Regions from separate parts of the [Enterobacter] lignolyticus SCF1 genome, predicted to be linked through region 3. Evidence: predicted binding sites of a transcription regulator. Region 3 holds the regulator's gene; each other region holds the start of a gene.
What was found. The regulator CRP, encoded in region 3, controls carbon source genes, mostly activating them, when cyclic AMP is high. The targets are predictions, from matches to a motif close to ATGTGANNNNNNTCACAT.
Positions count from the first base shown of each region.

Region 1: the regulator CRP is predicted to act here: its motif matches at 3,149-3,166, upstream of ENTCL_RS00730 (PTS mannitol transporter subunit IICBA).
Region 2: the regulator CRP is predicted to act here: its motif matches at 3,851-3,868, upstream of ENTCL_RS03925 (2-hydroxycarboxylate transporter family protein).

Region 1 is NC_014618.1:143,920-151,903, reverse strand. Features, by position in the region: gene selA (L-seryl-tRNA(Sec) selenium transferase) at 1-537, opposite strand, end outside; gene ENTCL_RS00745 (glutathione S-transferase) at 631-1,239, opposite strand; gene ENTCL_RS00740 (HlyD family secretion protein) at 1,322-2,458, opposite strand; gene ENTCL_RS00735 (DUF3302 domain-containing protein) at 2,482-2,823, opposite strand; gene ENTCL_RS00730 (PTS mannitol transporter subunit IICBA) at 3,353-5,269, shown strand; gene mtlD (mannitol-1-phosphate 5-dehydrogenase) at 5,367-6,515, shown strand; gene mtlR (mannitol operon repressor MtlR) at 6,515-7,105, shown strand; gene ENTCL_RS00715 (hypothetical protein) at 7,128-7,322, opposite strand; gene ENTCL_RS00710 (YibL family ribosome-associated protein) at 7,595-7,957, shown strand.
Region 2 is NC_014618.1:815,999-823,982, forward strand. Features, by position in the region: gene ENTCL_RS03910 (ornithine decarboxylase) at 1-1,452, shown strand, start outside; gene ENTCL_RS03915 (response regulator) at 1,484-2,170, opposite strand; gene ENTCL_RS03920 (ATP-binding protein) at 2,155-3,774, opposite strand; gene ENTCL_RS03925 (2-hydroxycarboxylate transporter family protein) at 4,067-5,437, shown strand; gene ENTCL_RS03930 (fumarylacetoacetate hydrolase family protein) at 5,459-6,322, shown strand; gene citC ([citrate (pro-3S)-lyase] ligase) at 6,335-7,360, shown strand; gene citD (citrate lyase acyl carrier protein) at 7,376-7,669, shown strand; gene citE (citrate (pro-3S)-lyase subunit beta) at 7,666-7,984, shown strand, end outside.
Region 3 is NC_014618.1:402,359-410,342, reverse strand. Features, by position in the region: gene ENTCL_RS01875 (ABC transporter ATP-binding protein) at 1-721, shown strand, start outside; gene ENTCL_RS01870 (hydrolase) at 799-1,821, shown strand; gene ENTCL_RS01865 (YheU family protein) at 1,818-2,036, shown strand; gene ENTCL_RS01860 (phosphoribulokinase) at 2,076-2,945, shown strand; gene ENTCL_RS01855 (OsmC family protein) at 3,013-3,417, opposite strand; gene crp (cAMP-activated global transcriptional regulator CRP) at 3,724-4,356, shown strand; gene ENTCL_RS01845 (YccS/YhfK family putative transporter) at 4,410-6,491, shown strand; gene argD (bifunctional acetylornithine/succinyldiaminopimelate transaminase) at 6,478-7,701, opposite strand; gene pabA (aminodeoxychorismate synthase component 2) at 7,782-7,984, opposite strand, start outside.

The DNA of each region.
Region 1 (7,984 bases), 260 kb from region 3:
CTCCACCAGCTCGCCGCGGGACACCACCACTTCCTGCCCCGCGGCCGTCGCCGCCAGCATCAGCAGGACCGCCGCCGCGTTGTTATTAACGATACAGGCATCTTCCGCGCCGGTCAGGCGGCAGAGCAGTTCCGCCACCGCGCGGTCGCGATGGCCGCGTCCGGCGTCGTCCAGGTCGTATTCGAGCGTCACCGGCGAACGCATGGCCTGTGCGACGGCCTCTACCGCCGCCTCGGCCTGCAGGGCGCGTCCCAGATTCGTGTGCAGCACCGTGCCGGTCAGGTTATACACCGGACAAAGCGGGCTTTTTTCCGCCAGCGACAGCGCGTCTGTCGCCGCCGCCGCCCAGTCTTCGCACCAGTCAGGCAGCGCGCCGCACTCGCGGATAGCCTCGCGCGCCTCATCAAGGAGCTTACGCAGCACGCCCACCAGCTGGCTGTGGCCAAAACGCGCAATAAGGGAAGAAAACGCCGGATCGCGCAAAAGGCGATCGGTCGCAGGAAGCTGGCTGTACAGCGGGTGATGATCGGTTGTCATGAGATGGCCTGTTGTTTGCCCCCTCCCGACGGGAGAGGGGTGTCGACATGCGGTGATTGTACTGCGACTTTGCTCAGGCGGACATTGATCGCATTACGCCTTTGGCGGTTCTGTGCGGGCAAAGCTGTCGCGCTGGAATAAGGTATCGACGAGCTTCACCAGATGCGGGCGAGCGGCGCACCAGCCCGGGGAGACGTGGCGGAAGTTAAGATAGCCGATGGCGCACGCCACGGCGATGGTCGCCAGGTTCGTCTCGTCGGCCTTCAGCGTCCCGTCAGCGGCATACCCCTCCAGCGCATCCAGGCTGCGGGTGATTTTCTCGCGCTGGCGCAGCAGCTCTGTTTCTGACTGCTGCGCCGCTGGCCGCGCCAGTTCGCGGACAATCGTCAGCCCCGCGTCCATAATGCCGTCAGCGAGGGATTCCAACTGGCGGATATGCAGGGCGGCTTTCGGCTCGCGCGGCACCATCGCCGGCGTGATATTCAGCAGCTCAATGTACTGGGCGATAATCGGCGAGTCGAACCAGCACTCGCCGTCATCGGTCACCAGCGCCGGGACCTTCCCCAGAGGGTTATAGCGGGCAACGCCGTTCTCAGCGTTGTAGGGCAGTTCGTTGATAAATTCGAAGGGGATACCCTTCTCAAGCAGGAGTACGGAAATCTTACGAACAAAAGGGCTGGTGTAGCTGCCGATCAGTTTCATTATCTGGTCCTTTTCGCCAACAAAACGCTAAGTATGATGCAACACGGCGAAGTTCGCAGGTCCCTTCGCCGTGGGCGTCTATTTAGTGGTCAAGGTAGAGATAATGCATCCAGCTCGTCATTCGCAACAGCACTTTGCGCATAACCGATAAATGATGGAAATGTTCGGAATAGACCGCGACCTGCGCGTAGATGCCGTCCGGCAACGCGTCCACGTCCACATTGGGGTCCAAATCAATCACCGCCAGCACGCCGTCGGTACCCGGCGTCACCGTCAGCGACTGCAGCGTCCCCTGCGCCTGGTACGAGCCGCCTGGCACCACCGGCAGTATCTTATCCAGTTTGCCGGTAAACACCTGGCCTGGCAGCGCGTTAAACACCGCTTCAGCCTCGTCGCCCGGCTTCAGGCGCAGCAGCGAATTTTGCCGGAACTGAGCGATAATCTGCCTTTTCTGCTCAGGAATAAACACCATCACCGGGCGCAGCGGCAGCGCGGCGGCGTAGGTGCCGGGGCGAATCAGCACCTGAGTGACGTAACCATCGCTCGGCGCGCGAATCGTTGTCTGATCGAGGTTATACTGCGCTTCCCGAAGCTGGGCGCGCAGGCTGACGATTTGCGACTGCTCCCCGTTCTGCATACTTTCCAGTTGGCTCTTAATTTGCGCCTGGTTTGCCAGCGACGCTTTCACCATCGCATCCTGCGCCAGAAAGTTCTGACGGGCGTTATCGATATCGCTTTGTGAGAACGGGTTCACCTTCGCCCGGCTGCCCTGCAGGTAGCGCTGATAGTCCTTAAACAGACGATCGCGCTCGGCGGAAACCCGCTCGGTATCGGCAATCGCTTCGGCCAGCTGTCCCTTCATGGCTTCGATGTTATGGATAGCGGTCACCAGATCCGCCTGCAGCCTGTCCACTCGCGACTGGTAACGCGCCGGATCGATTTTAAATAACACTTCGCCCTTGCGAATCATCGTATTTTGTTTATCGGTAACTTCACTGACGACTCCGGTAACCTGCGGCGTGATGGGAATAGAAATCACCGCCTTCTGGGCGAGGAACGTGTAAGGGTGGTTGTAGTTCATAAACAGAATCAGGGCGCCGACCAGAAATACGCCGCCCAACGCCGCGGTGGGCACCGTCCATTTATTAACGGGAATTTTGAAGATCTTAAATATTGACCACGCCAGCGCGACATAGGTCAGAATAATGAGCAGATCCATAGTGGTGTACTCACAAGAAAAGGTTATGAATTAAGTTTTTGCTCAAGCGCTTCGATGCGCTGTCTCAGCTCTGCCAGCGTTTCATCCTGTGGCGCTTGAGGTTCTTGCGACTGCTCTGATTGTGGTGAGTGCTGCATTCCCCAGCCCCGTTCCGGGCGGTAAAGCGTGGCCCAAATCCAGAGAAATGGCCAAATGACATGCAGCGTAAATAAGCTCACCCATCCTGCAACGTGGATTGCGTCGGCATGGGGGTGGTTGCGAGATTTAGCAATAAGATAGGGAATATCATGGAGAATAATAATCCCATAAAATATCACCAGAAAAACAAATATAAGAACACCCAGCGCAAAGTAATTAAGAAACATAGCTGCCTCTTCTACGCTATAAGTTCAGGAAAGTGCCGTGAACACGCCTTTGAGCCCGGTTCAGAGTAAGCATAAGCCAGCGGACGTTTTCTCGCCATTTACCCCGCAAGGTCTTTTTCAGTGAAATGTAGCGAACTTTCAACGCTTATCCGGTGCGGCGAACAATCTTGAGCCCGATCACAGTCGGCGAGGCGCAGCGAAAAATAGTATGTGATGTTAATCACACACCAAGAAAAAAAGCACACCACAAAAACATGATCAATGTCACATCAAAAATCAATTTAGGGTGTTTTTTGCACAAGTGTATTTTTTCTACACGGCCATTTTGTGATGAAGATCACTACAAATTAGACGGCCACCCCCACAATAGCGTGATGACAATCACACAAAAGAGCACTAACTGGACAGTTGAACGATTCAGTGCCAGATTTCGCATCATCAACAAGGTCCGGCTACCTCTGCCGCTATATTAACAACAAACCTCGGGCTTCTGGCCTGCGCGACAGCAAACATAAGAAGGGGTGTTTTTATGTCATCCGATATCAAGATCAAAGTGCAGAGCTTTGGTCGATTCCTCAGCAATATGGTGATGCCAAATATCGGCGCGTTCATCGCGTGGGGTATTATCACCGCCTTATTCATTCCGACAGGGTGGTTGCCAAACGAAACGCTGGCGAAACTGGTCGGCCCGATGATCACCTATCTGCTGCCGCTGCTTATCGGTTTCACCGGTGGTCGTCTGGTTGGCGGCGATCGCGGCGGCGTCGTGGGCGCCATTACCACCATGGGCGTCATCGTCGGTGCCGATATGCCGATGTTCCTGGGCGCCATGATCGCAGGTCCGCTGGGCGGCTGGGCGATCAAACATTTCGATGCCTGGGTTGACGGTAAGATCAGATCCGGCTTTGAAATGCTGGTGAACAACTTCTCCGCCGGTATCATCGGTATGATCCTGGCGATTCTGGCGTTCCTCGGTATTGGTCCGTCAGTTGAAGTTCTGTCCAAAATTCTGGCGGCAGGCGTTAACTTCATGGTGGCGCATGACATGCTGCCGCTGGCGTCTATCTTTGTTGAACCGGCGAAAATCCTGTTCCTCAACAACGCCATCAACCACGGTATCTTCTCGCCGCTGGGCATTCAGCAGTCCCATGAGATGGGCAAATCCATCTTCTTCCTGATTGAAGCCAACCCGGGTCCGGGTATGGGCGTCCTGCTGGCCTACATGTTCTTTGGCCGCGGTAGCGCCAAACAGTCTGCAGGCGGTGCGGCAATCATCCACTTCCTGGGCGGTATCCACGAGATTTACTTCCCGTACGTGCTGATGAACCCGCGTCTGATCCTGGCCGTTATCCTCGGCGGTATGACCGGCGTATTCACCCTGACGATTCTCAACGGCGGTCTGGTTTCTCCGGCTTCTCCGGGTTCTATCCTGGCAGTGCTGGCAATGACGCCGAAAGGCGCCTACTTCGCGAACGTAACGGCGATTTTCGCTGCGATGGCGGTCTCCTTCATCGTCTCCTCTATCCTGCTGAAAACCAGCAAAGTGAAAGAAGACGACGACATTGAAACGGCAACCCGTCGTATGCACGACATGAAGGCCGAATCCAAAGGCGCAGCAAGCGCGCTGAGCGCAGGCGATGTGACCAACGATCTGAGCCACGTGCGTAAAATCATCGTCGCTTGCGATGCCGGTATGGGCTCCAGCGCCATGGGCGCAGGCGTGCTGCGTAAGAAAGTCCAGGATGCGGGCCTGAGCCACATCTCGGTTACCAACAGCGCGATCAACAGCCTGCCGCCGGACGTTGACCTGGTCATTACGCACCGCGACCTGACCGAACGCGCTATGCGCCAGGTTCCGCAGGCGCAGCATATTTCGCTGACCAACTTCCTCGACAGCGGCCTGTACACCAGCCTGACCGAGCGTCTGGTCGCGGCACAGCGCCATGTCGATAACGAAGAAAAGGTGCGCGATAGCCTGAAAGACAGCTTCGACGCCGATAACAGCCATCTGTTCAAGCTGGGCGCGGAAAACATCTTCCTCGGCCGTCATGCCGCCACCAAAGAAGAGGCTATCCGCTTCGCGGGCGAGCAGCTGGTCAAAGGCGGCTACGTTGAGCCGGAATATGTCGACGCCATGCTGGAACGCGAAAAGCTGACCCCGACCTACCTGGGCGAGTCCATCGCGGTACCGCACGGCACCGTCGAAGCGAAGGATCGCGTGCTGAAAACCGGCGTCGTGTTCTGCCAGTATCCGAACGGCGTGCGCTTCGGCGAAGAGGAAGACGACATCGCCCGCCTGGTGATTGGTATTGCCGCACGCAATAACGAGCACATCCAGGTGATCACCAGCCTGACCAACGCGCTGGATGACGAATCCGTCATTGAGCGTCTGGCGACCACTACCAGCGTTGATGAAGTGCTGGCGCTGATTGCAGGCACCAAATAACGCAGCACCCTCCCTCTCCTGCAAAGGAGAGGGTTTGGGTGAGGGAAAAGCCTCACCCCAGCCCTCTCGGGTAAAAACATTAATGAAGGTTAATACTATGAAAGCATTACATTTTGGCGCAGGTAACATCGGTCGTGGCTTCATCGGCAAACTGCTGGCCGACGCGGGGATCGCACTGACGTTCGCCGATGTGAATCAGGTGGTGCTCGATGCCCTGAATGCCCGTCATAGCTATCAGGTGCACGTGGTAGGTGAAAACGAGCAGGTGGAAACCGTTTCCGGCGTCAACGCCGTGAGCAGCATCGGCGACGATGTGGTTGACCTGATTGCCCAGGTGGACCTGGTGACCACCGCCGTCGGCCCGGTGGTGCTCGAGCGCATTGCCCCGGCTATCGCCAAAGGCCTGGTAAAACGCAAAGCTTCCGGCCTGAGCACCCCGCTGAACATTATCGCCTGCGAAAATATGGTGCGCGGCACCACCCAGCTGAAAGGCCACGTGATGAACGCGCTGGCGGACGAAGACAAAGCCTGGGTTGAGCAGCACGTCGGCTTTGTCGATTCCGCGGTCGACCGCATCGTTCCGCCGTCCGAGTCCGCCACCAACGACCCGCTGGAGGTAACGGTAGAAACCTTTAGCGAGTGGATCGTGGATAAAACCCAGTTTAAGGGCGTTCTGCCGACCATTCCGGGAATGGAATTAACTGATAACCTGATGGCATTTGTCGAACGTAAGCTCTTCACGCTGAACACCGGGCATGCTATAACCGCGTACCTCGGAAAATTAGCCGGCCATCAGACTATCCGTGACGCGATTCTCGACGAGAAAATTCGCGCAGTGGTAAAAGGGGCGATGGAGGAAAGCGGCGCGGTGCTTATCAAGCGTTATGGCTTTGATGCGCAGAAACATGCCGCCTACATCCAGAAAATCCTTGGTCGTTTTGAGAACCCGTATCTGAAAGACGATGTTGAGCGCGTAGGCCGCCAGCCGCTGCGTAAATTAAGCGCGGGCGATCGCCTGATTAAGCCGCTGCTCGGCACGCTGGAGTACGGCCTGCCGCACGCCAGCCTGGTAAAAGGGATTGCCGCCGCGATGCACTACCGCAGCGAGCAGGATCCGCAGGCGCTGGAGCTGGCGCAGCTGATTAACGAGAAAGGCCCACAGGCCGCGCTGGCACAGGTTTCCGGACTCGATGCCAACGGCGAGGTGGTCGCAGAAGCGGTTGCGGCCTACAACACACACGCATGATGCAGGACCCGGTGCTGCTCGTGCAGCAGCACCTGAACAACAGATTGTCAGATATGCAGGCAATAATGGAAGAAACACAGGCCTTTGAAAACCGTGTGCTTGAGCGTCTGAATGCTGGCAAAACCGTACGAAGCTTTCTTATCGCCGCCGTCGAGCTCCTTACCGAGGCGGTGAATATGATGGTGCTTCAGGTCTTCCGCAAAGACGACTATGCGGTGAAATACGCCGTGGAACCGTTGCTGGACGGCGACGGACCGCTGGGCGATCTTTCCGTGCGGCTGAAGCTTATCTACGGCCTCGGCGTTATCAGCCGCGCCGAATATGAAGATGCGGAACTGCTGATGGCGCTGCGCGAAGAGCTGAACCATGACGGCAACGAGTATGCGTTCACGGACGATGAAATTCTCGGCCCGCTGGGAGAACTGCACTGCGTCGTGGCTCTGCCGCCGATGCCCGCCTTCGACACCAGCGACATCGAACTGTACGCCATGCAGCAGCAGCGCTACCAGCAGGTTGTTCGCTCGACGATGGTGTTATCCCTGACCGAGCTGATTTCCCGAATCAGCTTGAAAAAAGCCTTTCAGAAATAACCGCCTGGTTTTCTTCCTGTTTTCACGCCGGTTTGTACAGCGCGCGATAGTAATCCAGCCGCTCCAGAAACAGCGCCGCTTTCTCGTCGGGAATTTCCGCAGGAATACGATTGGAGCGCGGCGATTTTTTCAGGTACTCCATAAATGCCTGACTCGACGCCATAAAATCCACCGCTTTGTCGATGATGCGTGGAACGTTCTCGCCCATTTTTGCCATAACGTTGCCTCCGTCCAGATAGTTGCGTTAAGTCTGGTCAAACCTACCGAGAACGGTTGGGGAAAATGTGCCTTTTTCGCCGACAACTTTGTAAAAACGAGACAGAAAAGACATTTTCAATAATTATCAGCACATTCAATAAATTATAAAAACATCCTGCGAATAAAAACACGGTGAAAGCCATCGGATCCTGATAATTAACTATCAGTAATCACGCTCAGCGCGCATACTGTACGCTATCGATACTCTTTTACTATTAAAAGCCATTGACCATGAAAGAAGTTGAAAAGAACGAAATTAAACGTCTGAGCGACCGTCTCGACGCCATCCGCCACCAGCAGGCGGAACTGTCTCTGGTTGAATCCGCAGAGAAATACGCCGAGCTCGAGAAAGAAAAAGCCACCCTTGAAGAAGAGATTGGCCGACTGCGCGGCGTACAGAGCCAGAAGCTGAGCAAAGAAGCGCAAAAGCTGATGAGCATGCCGTTTAAACGCGCCATCACTAAAAAAGAGCAGGCCGATATGGGCAAGCTGAAAAAAAGCGTGCGCGGGCTGGTCGTCGTTCACCCGATGACCGCGCTGGGCCGCGAAATGGAGCTCAAAGAGATGACGGGATTTGCAAAAAGCGAATTCTGACCCCAGCTTTACCCTGACCCTCTCCCG
Region 2 (7,984 bases), 410 kb from region 3:
GCGACGCCGGTGTATCTGGAGGCCGCGCGCAACCCGTTTGGCTTTATCGGCGGCATTGACGAGCACTGCTTCGATGAGAAATACCTGCGGGAGCTTATCGGTGAGGTGGCGCCGCAGCGGGCGAATGAGCCCCGGCCGTTTCGCCTGGCGGTGATCCAGCTAGGCACCTATGACGGCACGGTGTACAACGCGCGCCAGGTCGTCGACAAAATCGGCCACCTGTGCGATTACATCCTGTTTGATTCGGCGTGGGTAGGATACGAGCAGTTTATCCCGATGATGGCGGACTGCTCGCCGCTGCTGCTCGATCTTAACGAAAACGATCCGGGGATCTTCGTCACCCAGTCGGTGCATAAGCAGCAGGCGGGTTTCTCACAGACCTCGCAGATCCACAAAAAAGATAACCACATCCGCGGCCAGGCGCGTTTTTGTCCCTATAAGCGGCTGAATAACGCGTATATGCTGCACGCCTCGACCAGCCCGTTTTACCCGCTGTTTGCCGCGCTGGACGTCAACGCCAAAATTCACGAAGGGGAGAGCGGCCGCCGCCTGTGGGCCGAATGCGTGACGCTGGGCATTGAGGCGCGCAAGGCGATCGTCGCCAGCTGCAGGATGATTAAACCCTTTATCCCGCCGGTGGTGGCCGGGCGGCCGTGGCAGGATCATCCAACCGAGATCATTGCCCGCGAACGGCGCTTCTTTAGCTTTGCGCCGGGCGAGCGCTGGCACGGTTTTGCGGGGTACGCGCAGGATCAGTATTTTGTCGATCCCTGCAAGCTGCTGCTGACCACGCCCGGGATCGACGGCGATACCGGGGAGTACACCGGTTTCGGTATTCCGGCGACCATTCTGGCGCACTACCTGCGCGAAAACGGCATCGTGCCGGAGAAGTGCGATCTGAACTCGATCCTCTTCCTGCTGACGCCTGCCGAAAGCGCGGAGAAGATGGCGCAGCTGGTGGCGATGCTCGGGCGCTTCGAACAGCATATCGAAGACGACACGCCGCTTGCCGAGGTGCTGCCGACGGTCTACCACAAATATCCGGTACGCTACCGCGACTACACCCTGCGCCAGCTGTGTCAGGAGATGCACAACCTCTACGCCAGCTTTGACGTAAAGAGCCTGCAAAAGGCGATGTTCCGCAGGGCCAGCCTGCCGCAGGTGGTGATGAACCCGCAGGATGCCAATATCGCGTTTATTCGCGGCGACGTCGAGCTGGTGCGCCTGAGCGACGCCGAAGGCCGCATCGCCGCCGAAGGCGCGCTGCCGTACCCGCCTGGGGTGCTGTGCGTGGTGCCAGGCGAGGTCTGGGGCGGGGCGGTCCAGCGCTATTTTCTCGCGCTGGAGGAGGGCGTCAATCTGCTGCCGGGCTTTTCGCCGGAGCTACAGGGCGTCTACAGCGAGAAGGACGCCGACGGCATCATGCGGCTGTACGGCTACGTGCTGAAGTAATCTTTCTGCGACCCTCTCTTCCCGGAGAGGGTCAGGCCCGCTTATACAGCCGTCGCGGATGGCCAATCTTGCCGTACAGCATCTCTACCTGTAAAAAACCGCTCTCCACGCAGTGCTCCAGATAGCGGCGGGCGGTGGTTTTGCTCAGGCCGGTTTCGCTGACCACCTCATCGACCGAAAAGCAGTAGTCGCCGCGTTCCTGGAACAGCGCCTGCACCAGCGTCAGGGTTTTTTCCTCAATGCCTTTGCTGCCGTTGTCCTGACGGTAGTTTTTCGCCTGCAGCTGGTAGAGCGAGTCGACGTTCTGCTGGTCGACAATCTTCCACTCCCGCTGCTGGTCGTGGAACTGCACGAAGCGCTCCAGCGACTGGCTAAGACGCTTCCAGGAAACGGGTTTGAGGATATAGTCGAACGCGCCGTTGCGAATGGCCTGGCTACAGGTATCCATATCGCTTGCCGCGGTGATAAAAATCACCGAGCAGTTAGCGCGGCTCAGCAGCGGGTTGCTAAGCATGGTAATACCTTTGCCGTCAGGCAGATAGTTATCCAGCAACACCAGCTGCGGCTGTTTGTCGTTCAGCAGCGTCTGGGCCTGGGCGAGCGAGGAGGCAATGCCAACAAGCCGCAGGCGCGGGTGTTTCTGGATAAGTTCCGCGTGGAGCGCCGCCAGCTCGTTCTCATCTTCAACGATGGCGACATCAATTAATGCTGGTTGCATAGTTCATCTCTCGCTGGAGGGTTTACCGGTATAAATACGGAAAAAATAGCGCCGCGCGGGGCGTTGTCGGCCACCTCGATGGTGCCGCCCGCCTGCGTGACGTAGCTGTCGATAAGATACAGCCCAATGCCGTGATCGCCATGGGTTTTTGTCGTGACGCCGCGTTCAAATATATGCTCGCGGATCGCGGGCGAGATGCCGATGCCGCGATCGGCCACTTCGATGATCAGCTCGCGCTCGTTCAGCAGGATCAACACTTCGACCGGATCGTGCGGCAGCGGCGCGCGCTGGGTCGCCTCAATGGCGTTATCCAGCAGGTTGCCGATGATGGAAATAGCGTCGGACTCCGCCAGCTCCGGCATTGGTTTATCCATCCCGCAGGCCGGGTCGAACACCAGCTCAACGCCTTTCTCCCGCGCCCGCGCCGCTTTGCCGAGCAGCAGGCCGCACAGCGTCGGCGAGTTAAAGCGCGAGGAGAGGAAATCGAGCAGCTCCTGCGCGTGTTCGGACTGCGCCTGAATATAGCGAATGGCCTCATCATAGCGCCCCATGTGCAGCAGTCCGGACAGGGTGGTCATGCGGTTAAGCTGCTCGTGGCGCATGATGCGCAGGTTATCGACGTAGCGTTTGACCTGGCTAAGCTGGGCGCTGAGCGAGTCAATTTCATTGCGGTCGCGGAAGGTGATTACCCATCCCTGCAGCGACTCTTCGAGCATGATCCGCACCCGGCTGGCGAGTACCGTACGCTGGTTGAAGTGGCACACCTGATCGTGGGTATCTTTTGCCAGCATCAGCTGCGGGTCGAAAAACGGTACCGGGGCGATAAGCTCGTGAAGGGACAGCCCGCGCAGCCGCCGCGTCGACTGGCTGAGGCCTAGCAGCTTGCGCGCCGCCTGGTTAATCACCTCGATGTTGAGGTTTTTATCGATGGCGATAACCCCCTCATAAATGGACTCCATCATCGCCTTCTGCTGGCGCACCAGCAGGCCGATTTCGCGCGGCTCCAGCGAGAAAATCTGTTTTTTAATGCTGCGGGTAAAAAACCACGAGAAGATAAACAGGGCGATCAGCAGCAGCACGGCGGCGATCAAAATATTGACCATCTTGTTCACGGTAATGGTATCCAGGTAACTGGTCAGATACCCCACCGACACGATGCCGATGACTTTACCATCATCGCTAAAAATAGGAACTTTGCTGCGCAGCGAAATGCCCAACCCGCCTTTGCGAATGGTGATGATGCTTTTCCCCGCCAGCACTTCCTCGTTGTCTCCGCCGACAAGCCGCGTGCCGACGCGGTTGGCAAAGGCCGAGTGGTACAGGTGCATGGCGTGGTCATCGCCAATAACAATAAAGCTGGCGTCACTGTGCTTTACCAGTTTTTGCATAAATGCATTGATGGCATTAATATCTTTAGCCTGCACCTGCTGGCGTAACGTCGGAATAAGCGCAATCTCTTCTGACTGTATTTTCGCCCGGGCGCTCATTTCCTGATAAAGCTGACGACCGACGTCGACATAATAATAACTGCCCAGCAGCGCAAACAGGATCGAGAAAAAAGCAACCAGCGATATAAACAGTTTTATCTGAAAAGAGAGCTTCATCATCAGTACGCGCATAGCCAGGACCAACGCGCACTGTACCATCATTTCCAGTCCCGGCGCGGGTTTTGACAAAAACTTGTGATCTTTTGCACACCCGTTTGCGGCCCGGCGGCGTGTGGAATAAAAACCATAAAAACCACGCTAATAAATAAGGCGTTTATCACAATTAATAATACAAACCATAAAAACCATAGGGACCATTAAAACTTCGGTTCTAATATGGATTTCCTCACATAACGTACGTCTATGGTCCTTTACGCTTACCGTGCAAAATAACTAAGGGGCTTAATAAATGAGCACGACTGATGATTCTTTCTCTGTTACCCACGATCCGATAAATATCCAGAAAACATCGCTGAAGGAAAAGTGGTGGCACATTATGGACACCTGGAAAGTCGGTATTATTCCTCTGCCGCTGTTCCTGCTGGCGGGGGCGCTCATCGCGATTGACTGTCTGGGCGGCAAGCTGCCGAGCGACATTGTGGTGATGGTCGCGACGCTGGCGTTTTTTGGTTTTGCCTGCGGCGAATTCGGTAAGCGTCTGCCGGTGGTCGGCAAGCTCGGCGCGGCGGCGATTTGCGCCACCTTTATCCCGTCGGCGCTGGTGTACTACGGCCTGCTGCCGGACGTGGTGGTGGAGTCCACCACCAAGTTCTATAAATCCACCAACATTCTGTATCTCTACATCTGCTGCATCATCGTCGGCAGCATCATGAGCATGAACCGCACCACGCTGATTCAGGGCTTTCTGCGCATTTTCTTCCCGATGCTGTGCGGCGAAATCGTCGGCATGCTGGTGGGAATGGGCGTCGGCATGGCGCTGGGGCTGGAGCCGTTCCAGATCTTCTTCTTTATCATTCTGCCGATCATGGCGGGGGGCGTTGGCGAAGGGGCTATCCCGTTGTCCATCGGCTACGCCGCGCTGCTGCATATGGACCAGGGCGTTGCGCTGGGCCGCGTACTGCCGATGGTGATGCTGGGCAGCCTGACGGCGATCGTCATCTCCGGCTGCCTGAACCAGCTCGGCAAACGCTACCCGCACCTGACCGGCGAAGGCCAACTGATGCCGGATCGCGGCAACGGCAACGGCACCGAAAGCGCCGCGCTGAGCGCGCCGTCCTCCGGCAAAGCGGACGTCACCACCATCGCTTCCGGAGCGCTGCTGGCGGTGCTGCTGTATATGCTCGGTATGCTCGGCTACAAGCTGATTGGGCTGCCTGCGCCGGTCGGCATGCTGTTTATCGCGGTGTTTATCAAGCTGGTGCACGGCGTTTCTCCGCGCCTGCTGGAAGGCTCTCAGGTGGTGTACAAATTCTTCCAGACCTCAGTGACCTATCCGATCCTCTTCGCGGTTGGCGTGGCCATCACCCCGTGGAATGAGCTGGTCGCCGCCTTCACGGTGAGCAACCTGCTGGTGATTATCAGCACCGTCTCTGCGCTGGTGGCGACCGGCTTTTTCGTCGGCAAAAAAATCGGTATGCACCCGATTGATGTCGCCATCGTCTCCTGCTGCCAGAGCGGGCAGGGCGGAACCGGCGATGTGGCGATTCTGACCGCGGGCAACCGTATGAGCCTGATGCCGTTCGCCCAGATTGCGACCCGCATCGGCGGGGCGATTAACGTTTCGCTCGCGCTGCTTTTTCTTGGCAATTTCCTTGTTTGATTGATGTATTCAGGAACGATTATGAAACTCGCAAGTTTTATCCACCAGGGCAAGCGCAGCTACGGCGTCGTCACCGCCGCAGGTGTGATTGATTTAGGCCGGCGCCTGGGCTCCCGCTACCCCGACCTGAAGGCGCTGCTGGCGGCGAACGCACTGGCGCAGGCCAGCCGGTACGCCGCTGAGCAGGCTGATTTCAGGACCGAAGAGCTGGAGTTTTTGCCGGTGATTGAGCACCCGGAGAAGATCCTCTGTGTGGGCATGAACTATGCCGAAAAGCGCAAAGAGTTCGATCAGCACAACCCGGCGCCGACGCTGTTCATCCGCTTCCCGGATTCGCAGACCGGCCATAACGCGCCGGTGCTCAAGCCGCGACACTCGCGGGAGTTTGACTATGAGGGCGAGCTCGCGGTGATCATCGGCAGGCGCGGGGAGAATATCTCCCGCGACCGCGCGCTGTCGCACGTGGCGGGCTACAGCTGTTACATGGACGGTTCGGCGCGCGACTGGCAGCACAGCTGGTTTACCGCCGGGAAAAACTGGCGGCAGACCGGGGCGTTTGGGCCCTGGATGACCACGGCGGATGAAATTCCCGATCCGCACAGCCTGGCCATCCGCACCTGGCTTAACGGCCGCATGGTGCAGGAGGACACCACCGCCAGCATGATCCACAAGGTGGCGGAGCTTATCGAGTACATCAGCACCTTCACGCGTCTGAACGCCGGCGATGTGATAATCACCGGCTCTCCGGGCGGCGTCGGGAAAAAACGCAATCCGCCGCTGTTCATGCAGGCCGGGGATCGCATTGAGGTTGAGATTGAGGGGATCGGTCATCTCAGCAATGTGATTATGGACGCCCCAGCGCACGCGCTGACGGCGGCGCATTAAGCGGAAAGCGCAATGACGATGCAACAGGCCATCGATTTTCGGGTCACCGACGTGCTTCGCCATCCGCAGCGGATGAGTCAGATCCGCTATCTGCTGGCGGACAGCGGCCTTGGGATGGACGGCGACATTCGCTGGGTGGTGGAAGCCCGCCTCGGCGAACAGCTGGTGGGCTGCGCCGGGCTTGCCGCCAACGTCATCAAGTGCGTGGCGGTGGATGAGCGGCTGCGCGGTGAAAACCTGAGCGCGCGCCTGCTGGCCGAAGTCGAAAACCTCGGGCTGTCGCAGGGGCATTTTCACCTGTTTTTATGCACGCGTCCGGCAAACCGCGAGCGCTTTACGCGCTGCGGTTTCTGGCCGATTGCCCACAGCGGCGATAACGCGGTGCTGATGGAGAATACCCCGCAGGGCATTCACCGTTACTGCCGCGGCCTGCGCACGCTGCGCAAACCCGGCGAAAGGATTGGCGCTATCGTGATGAACGCCAATCCTTTCACCCTCGGGCATCGTCATCTGGTGGAGCATGCCGCGAACGCCTGCGACTGGCTGCACCTGTTTATCGTGCGGGAAGACGCCTCGTTTATTGCGTTTCGCGACCGGCTGACGATGGTGAAACAGGGCATTGCCCACCTGCCGAACGTCACGCTGCATGAAGGGTCCTCCTACATCATTTCGCGGGCGACCTTCCCGGCTTATTTCCTCAAAGAGACGGGGCTGGTGCAGCGGGCGTGGAGCGAAATCGACGTGCTGATTTTTCGCGACTACATCGCGCCTGCGCTCGGCGTGACCCACCGCTTTATCGGGTCTGAGCCGTTTTGCGACATCACCAGCCAGTACAACCAGACCATGCACGCGCTGTTGGCGGCGCAGATTACCGTAGAAGAGATCCCGCGGGCGAAGGCTGCCGGCCAGGCGATCTCCGCATCAGAAGTAAGACGACTGCTTAAAACACAACAGTTTTCCCGGATTCGGGAAATCGTACCGGAAACCACCTTTGCGCATCTGGCTGCCCGGTATGCCGACTGCGCCGAGGTGGCTTAACACCAGGACACGTTTATGAAGATTGTAAAGGAAGCGCTGGCGGGCACCATGGAGTCCAGCGACTTGATGGTTAAGATTGCCCCCGCCGACGGCGAGCTTGAAATAACCCTCCACAGTGAAGTGATCAAGCAGTTTGGCGACCAGATTCGCCAGGTGGTAGAGGAGACGCTACGCGCCATGGACATCCGCGAAGGGCTGATAATGATTGATGACAAAGGGGCGCTGGACTGCGTGATTCGCGCCCGATTGCAGAGCGCTATTTTGCGCGCCGCCGACGTCCGCGATATCGACTGGGGGAAACTGCAATGAAAAAACTCCGTCGCAGTATGCTGTTCCTGCCGGGCGCCAATGCCGCCATGCTCTCCACCGCGTTTATCTACCGCCCTGACTCCATCATGTTTGACCTGGAAGACGCCGTGGCGCTGCGCGAGAAAGACACCGCCCGCCTGCTGGTCTTCCATGCGCTTCAGCATCCGATGTATCAGGATATCGAAACCGTCGTACGTATTAACCCGCTGAATACGCCGTTTGGCCTGGCCGATCTCGAGGCGGTGGTGCGCGCCGGTGTGGACGTGGTGCGCCTGCCGAAAACCGATACCCCGGACGATATTTACGAGCTGGAGG
Region 3 (7,984 bases):
GCAGCATCTGGCGCGCCTGGCGCCGCAGGAGCTGGAGCAGAAGCTGCGCGACTACCTCGGCGGCTTCGGCTTTCAGGGCGATAAGGTGACGGAGAACACCGAGCGTTTCTCCGGCGGTGAAAAAGCGCGTCTGGTCCTGGCGCTTATCGTCTGGCAGCGTCCGAACCTGCTGCTGCTCGACGAACCGACCAACCACCTCGATCTGGATATGCGCCAGGCGCTGACCGAAGCGCTGATCGATTTCGAAGGCGCGCTGGTCGTCGTTTCGCACGACCGTCACCTGCTGCGCTCCACCACCGACGATCTCTATCTGGTCCACGACGGCAAGGTTGAGCCGTTTGACGGCGACCTGGAGGATTACCAGCAGTGGCTGAGCGACCTGCAAAAGCAGGAAAGCCAGCCTGATGACGCGCCAAAGGATAACGCCAACAGCGCCCAGGCGCGTAAAGACCAGAAGCGCCGGGAAGCGGAGCTCCGTACCCAGACGCAGCCGCTGCGTAAAGAGATTGCCCGTCTGGAAAAAGAGATGGAAAAGCTGCACGCGCAGCTGGCGAAAGCGGAAGAGAAGCTGGGAGACAGCGGGCTGTATGATGTCGAGCGAAAAGCGGAACTGGCAGAGTGCTTACAGCAGCAGGCCAGCGCGAAATCCGGGCTTGAAGAGTGTGAAATGGCCTGGTTAGACGCGCAGGAGCAGCTTGAGCAAATGATGCAGGAAAGTTAATTCTGGCTCGAATTCATAAACACGAAATCTGTCTGGCGGTATAGTAAAACGTAGAATCTTGATAACATCGCACCGTTATGGCTCAAATTACCCCAGTAGATTTCGAACTACCGCCCGCAAACAGCGCTGATTTCATCCCGATGCGGGGTGTGCGTAACCGCCACCTGCAAACGATGATCCCGCGGCTGATCCGCCGTCGGTTAAAATTCACCCCGCACTGGCAGCGGCTTGATCTTCCCGACGGCGACTTTGTCGATCTCGCCTGGAGTGAAGACCCGCAGCAGGCGAGACACAAACCGCGGCTGGTGGTGTTCCACGGCCTTGAAGGCAGCTTATACAGCCCCTACGCCCACGGATTGATTCATGCCGCGAAACAGCGCGGCTGGCTCGGCGTGGTGATGCATTTCCGCGGCTGCAGCGGCGAACCTAACCGCAATCAGCGAATTTACCACTCCGGCGAAACAGAAGACGGCACCTGGTTTTTACACTGGCTGCGCCGTGAATTCGGTACGGTGCCGACCGCGGCCGTCGGCTACTCGCTGGGGGGCAATATGCTCGCCTGCCTGCTGGCCAAAGAGGGCGCCAGCGCGCCATTGGATGCCGCGGTTATCGTCTCCGCGCCGTTTATGCTCGAGGCCTGCAGCTACCACATGGATAAAGGCTTCTCGCGGGTCTACCAGCGCTATCTGCTGAATCTGCTCAAAGCGAACGCCTCGCGCAAGCTCAAAGCGTATCCCGGCACGCTGCCCGTCGATCTTAAACAGCTCAAGAGCGTGCGCCGCATCCGCGACTTCGACGATCTGATCACCGCGAAAATCCACGGCTTTGCCGATGCGATAGACTACTATCGCCAGTGCAGCGCAATGCCGGTGCTGAGCCAGATAACCCATCCGACGCTGATTATCCACGCGAAGGACGATCCGTTTATGGATCATCACTCCATTCCCGCTCAGGAAGAATTGCCAGCGAATATTCAGTATCAGCTGACGGAGCATGGCGGTCACGTAGGCTTTGTCGGCGGCACCCCGCGGCGCCCGCAGATGTGGCTGGAACAACGCATTCCGGACTGGCTGACGCGCTGGTTAGGAGCCGCGCCATGATCATTCCCTGGCAGGAACTCGATCCGCAGACGCTGGATAATCTGATTGAAAGCTTTGTCTTGCGTGAAGGCACCGATTATGGTGAACATGAACGAACGCTTGAAGACAAGGTCGCCGACGTCAAACAACAGCTACAACGCGGGGAAGCCGTACTGGTGTGGTCAGAACTGCACGAGACGGTCAATATTATGCCCCGCACCCAGTTTCGCGGCTGACTATACTAAAACAATTGCTTATTCAGGGAGTTGTTCGACATGTCAGCCAAACATCCGGTGATCGCCGTAACCGGCTCCAGCGGCGCAGGAACCACCACAACCAGCCTCGCCTTTCGTAAAATCTTTGCCCAACTGAACCTCCGCGCGGCGGAAGTGGAAGGCGACAGCTTTCACCGCTACACCCGTCCGGAGATGGACATGGCCATCCGTAAGGCGCGCGATTTAGGCCGTCATATCAGCTACTTCGGTCCGGATGCTAATGATTTTGGCCTGCTGGAGCAGACCTTTACCACCTACGGGCAAACGGGGAGCGGCCAGTCGCGCAAATACCTGCACACCTACGATGAAGCGGTACCCTGGGACCAGGTGCCGGGAACCTTTACCCCCTGGCAACCGCTGCCGGAGCCTACCGACGTGCTGTTCTACGAAGGGCTGCACGGCGGCGTCGTGACGCCGCAGCACGATGTGGCGCGCCATGTGGACCTGCTGGTCGGCGTGGTGCCCATCGTCAACCTGGAGTGGATCCAAAAGCTCATTCGCGATACCAGCGAGCGCGGCCACTCCCGCGAAGCGGTGATGGATTCGGTAGTGCGCTCAATGGAAGACTACATCAACTTTATCACGCCGCAGTTTTCGCGCACCCATATCAACTTCCAGCGCGTGCCGACGGTCGATACCTCGAACCCGTTCGCCGCCAAAGGCATCCCCTCGCTGGATGAGAGCTTCGTGGTGATTCATTTCCGCAATCTGGAAGACATTGACTTCCCATGGCTGCTGGCCATGCTGCAGGGCTCATTCATTTCACATATGAATACGCTGGTGGTGCCGGGCGGCAAGATGGGGCTGGCAATGGAGCTTATCATGACGCCGCTGGTGCAGCGGCTGATGGAAGGGAAGCGGATCGCCTGATCATAGTCCCTCTCCCGGTCAGGAGAGGGTCAGGATGAGGGCATCAACGCGCACGATGCCCCCTCCATTACGCCTCAATCACTTCGTATGAATGCGTGATATTCACCGCTTTCTCCAGCATTAACGCCACCGAGCAGTATTTTTCCGCCGAAAGATCCACCGCGCGCGATACGGCCGCATCCTTAAGCGCTTTGCCTGTCACGATGAAGTGCAGGTTGATGTGGGTAAACAGGCGCGGCGCCTCTTCGCGGCGCTCGGAAGTCAGCTTCACTTCGCAGTCGGTCACGTCGTTGCGCCCTTTTTGCAGAATCGACACCACGTCAATAGCGCTACAGCCGCCTGCCGCCATCAGCACGACTTCCATCGGGCTTGGCGCTTTATCACCGGAGTTGCCATCCATCAGGATCTGGTGGCCGGAAGCTGACTCACCCAGAAAGGTTAAACCTTCGACCCACTTCACTCGCGCTTGCATATTCGTTAACTCCTGGTTGCATTTTTTCTGACAGATTACGCGTACATAACATTTCTCGCAACGGAAGGCGACCTGCGTCATGCTGAAGCGAGACACCAGGAGACATGCGGCGAAAGCTATGCTAAAACAGTCGGGATGCTACAGTAATACATTGAAGTACTGCATGTATGCAGAGGACATCTCAATTACAGGCTGCATCAAAATCCGACAGCCGACTTCCCAGGTACAGGGAAGGATACGATTGCAAAGCCAGTGGCAATCTCATTGCTGCCGCTGGAGAAAGCTTATAACAGAGGATAACCGCGCATGGTGCTTGGCAAACCGCAAACAGACCCGACTCTTGAATGGTTCTTGTCTCATTGCCACATTCATAAGTACCCATCGAAGAGCACGCTGATTCACCAGGGTGAAAAAGCAGAAACGCTGTATTACATCGTGAAAGGCTCCGTTGCAGTACTCATCAAGGATGAAGAAGGGAAAGAGATGATCCTCTCTTACCTGAACCAGGGCGATTTCATCGGTGAATTAGGCCTGTTTGAAGAAGGTCAAGAGCGTAGTGCCTGGGTACGTGCTAAAACTGCATGTGAAGTGGCTGAAATTTCATACAAAAAATTCCGTCAGCTGATCCAGGTTAACCCGGATATTCTGATGCGCCTCTCTTCTCAGATGGCTCGTCGCCTGCAGGTGACCTCTGAAAAAGTCGGCAACCTCGCCTTCCTGGACGTTACGGGTCGTATCGCGCAAACCCTGCTGAACCTGGCGAAACAGCCGGACGCCATGACGCACCCGGACGGTATGCAGATCAAAATCACCCGTCAGGAAATTGGTCAAATCGTGGGCTGTTCTCGCGAAACGGTAGGCCGTATCCTGAAAATGCTCGAAGATCAGAACCTGATCTCCGCCCACGGTAAAACCATCGTGGTTTACGGTACCCGCTAAGTCCACCACACGGCGTATTGCCCCCGCAACACGCCGTTTTTGTCTTTATACTCATGTGGCGCCGACTGATTTATCACCCCGAAGTTAACTACGCATTGCGGCAGACGCTGGTGCTCTGCCTGCCGGTTGCCGTCGGCCTGTTCCTGGGCTACCTGAACTACGGTCTGCTGTTTTCCCTGGTCCCCGCCTGCTGCAACGTCGCCGGCCTCGACACGCCCCATAAGCGCTTTTTCAAGCGCCTGATTATCGGCGGCTCGCTGTTTGCCGGCTGCAGCCTGGCGGTACAGCTGCTGCTGGCGCAGGACGTTCCTTTGCCGCTGATCCTCACCGGGCTTGCCATGACGCTCGGCGTCACCGCCGAGCTCAGCAGCCTGCACGCGCGCCTGCTCCCGGCCTCGCTCATCGCCGCCATCTTTACGCTCAGCCTTGCGGGCAATATGCCGGTGTGGGAGCCGCTGTTGATCTACGCCTGCGGCACCCTCTGGTACGGCGTATTTAACTGGTTCTGGTTCACCCTGTGGCGCGAGCAGCCGCTAAGAGAATCCCTCAGCCTGCTCTACCGCCAGCTTGCCGACTACTGCGAAGCCAAATACAGCCTGCTGACCCAGCATACCGACCCGTCGACCGCGCTGCCGCCGCTGCTGAACCGCCAGCAAAAGGCGGTTGACCTGATCACCCAGTGCTACCAGCAGCTGCACATGCTCGCGGCCAATAAGAACAGCGAATATAAGCGCCTGCTGCGCGCTTTTCAGATGGCGATGGATCTGCAGGAGCATATCTCCGTCAGCCTGCACCTGCCGGAAGAGGTGCAGAAGCTGGTCGAACGCAGCCACGCCGAAGCGGTGATCCGCTGGAACGCGCAGACGGTCGCCGCGCGCCTGCGGGTAATGGCTGACGATATCCTCTACCACCGCTTCCCGCAGCGCTTTTCAATGGACAAACAAATAGGCGCGCTGGAAAAAATCGCCCGCCAGCATCCGGATAACCCGGTCGGGCAGTTCTGCGCCTGGCACTTCAGCCGGATCGCGCGCGTTTTGCGCCTCCAGCGGCCGCTGTACCCGCGCAATCTTATGGCGGATAAAGAGCGTCGCCTGCCGCTGATCCCTGCGCTCAGAAGCTATCTGTCGCTTAAATCACCGGCCTTTCGCAACGCCGCGCGCATCAGCGTGATGCTGAGCGTCGCCAGCCTGATGGGGGTGGCGCTGCATCTGCCGAAGCCGTACTGGATAATGATGACGGTGCTGTTTGTGACGCAAAACGGCTATAGCGCGACCCGGGTCAGAATCTTTCACCGGGCGGCGGGAACGCTGGTCGGACTGGTTATCGCCGCCGGGGCTCTGCATTTCCACGTGCCGGAAGGCTACACTCTGGCGGCGATGCTGCTCATTACGCTCATCAGCTACCTGACGATTCGGAAAAACTACGGTTGGGCGATGGTCGGTTTTACCGTCACGGCGGTGTACACGCTGCAGCTGCTGACCCTCAACGGCGAGCAGTTTATCGTCGCCCGCTTTATCGATACGGTAATAGGCTGTCTGATAGCGCTTGGCGGGATGGTCTGGCTCTGGCCGCAGTGGCAGAGCGGCCTGCTGCGCAAAAACGCCCACGACGCGCTGGAGGCCGACCAGGACGCGATGCGTCTGATCCTGAGCGATGACCCGCAGGCGCCGACGCTCGCCTACCAGCGTATGCGGGTCAATCAGGCTCACAACGCGCTGTTTAACTCGCTCAACCAGGCCATGCAGGAGCCCGGCTTCAATTCGCACTATCTGGCGGATATGAAGCTGTGGGTGACCCACAGCCAGTTTATCGTCGAACATATCAACGCCATGACCACGCTGGCGCGCGAGCATAATATGCTGACGCCGGATCTGGCCGAGCGCTACCTGCAGTCGTGCGAAATCGCTCTGCAGCGCTGCCAGCAGCGCCTTGAGTATGACGAGCCCGGCGGCAGTAACGATGCCAACATCATGGAGTCGCCTGAAATGCTGTCCCATGGTCCGTTAAGCACCATGGAGCAGCACCTGCAGCGCGTGCTTGGCCACCTCAGCACCATGCACACCATTTCGTCGGTGGCCTGGCGCCAGCGCCCGCGTCATGGGATCTGGCTGCGCACCCGGCTTAGCGAGCGCTAACCACCGCGCCGACCGCACGGGCAAAGCGCGCCATCCCTTCATCGATGTCCGCGCTTTCCACCACCAGCGACGGCGCAAAGCGCATTACGTCCGGCCCGGCGTTAAGCACCATCACTCCCGCCTGCGCGCCCGCGTGTAAAAACTCGCGCGCGCGCCCTTTGTACTGCGGTTTTAGCTCGGCGCCGATCAGCAGCCCCATCCCGCGGATCTCGCTGAAGACATCAAACTGCGCGTCTATCTGCTGCAAATGACCGACGAACTGCTCACGTTTGGCGCTCACGCCGTTCAGCACTTCAGGCGTATTGATAATGTCAAATGCCGCCCCGGCGACCGCACTGGCCAGCGGGTTGCCGCCATAGGTTGAGCCGTGCGACCCCACATGAAAGGCGCTGGCGATATCCTGTGTGGTCAGCATCGCACTGACCGGAAAACCGCCGCCCAGCGCTTTCGCGGTGGTGAGAATATCCGGGGTCACACCGTAGTGCATATAGGCAAACAGCGACCCGGTACGCCCCATGCCGGACTGCACCTCATCAAACACCAGCAGCGCCTGATGCTTATCGCACAGCTCGCGCAGACCCTGCAAAAACGCGGGCGTCGCCGCCGTCACGCCGCCTTCGCCCTGAATCGGCTCCACCACCACCGCGCAGGTATGGTCATCCATCACCGCGGCAACGGCGTGCAGATCGTTAAACGGCACATGGATAATATCGGCCGGTTTGGGACCGAAGCCATCGGAGTATTTCGGCTGTCCGCCAACGGAGACGGTAAACAGCGAGCGCCCGTGGAAGGCGTTATGGAAGGCGATAATTTTGCTTTTATACGGGCTGTGGCGGGTTGAGGCATAGTAGCGCGCCAGCTTAAAGGCGGTTTCATTGGCCTCGGTCCCGGAGTTCATAAACACCACGCGCTCGGCAAAGGTCGCATCAATCAGCTTACGCCCCAGACGCAGCGCCGGTTCGTTAGTAAACACGTTGCTGGTGTGCCACAGGGTTTCGCCCTGGCGCTTGAGCGCCTCCACCAGCGCCGGATGGCAGTGCCCCAGCGCCGTTACGGCAATGCCGCCCGCGAAATCAATATACTCCTTGCCCTGCTGATCCCACACACGGCTTCCCTGCCCTTTCACCGGAATAAATTCCGCCGGGGCATAGATAGGGAGGATCACTTCATCAAAAGTCGCGCGGGTAATTGCGGGTTGAACGGTCGCCATGTCGGTCCTCTTATGCTGCTGTGATTATGAAAATATAATCACAAAATATGCATAAAAAATCATTACATGGCAACCAGAATTCAACGATTCAGAAAGTTCGCCAGCAGGGCGTGCCCCTGTTCGCTCAGGATGCTCTCCGGGTGAAACTGTACGCCTTCGAGATCCCACTCGCGGTGGCGGATCCCCATAATCTCGCCGCTCTCGCTCCAGGCCGTCACCTCAAAACACGCTGGCAGGGTGGCCGGGTCTATCACCAGAGAATGGTAGCGCGTCACCGTCAGCG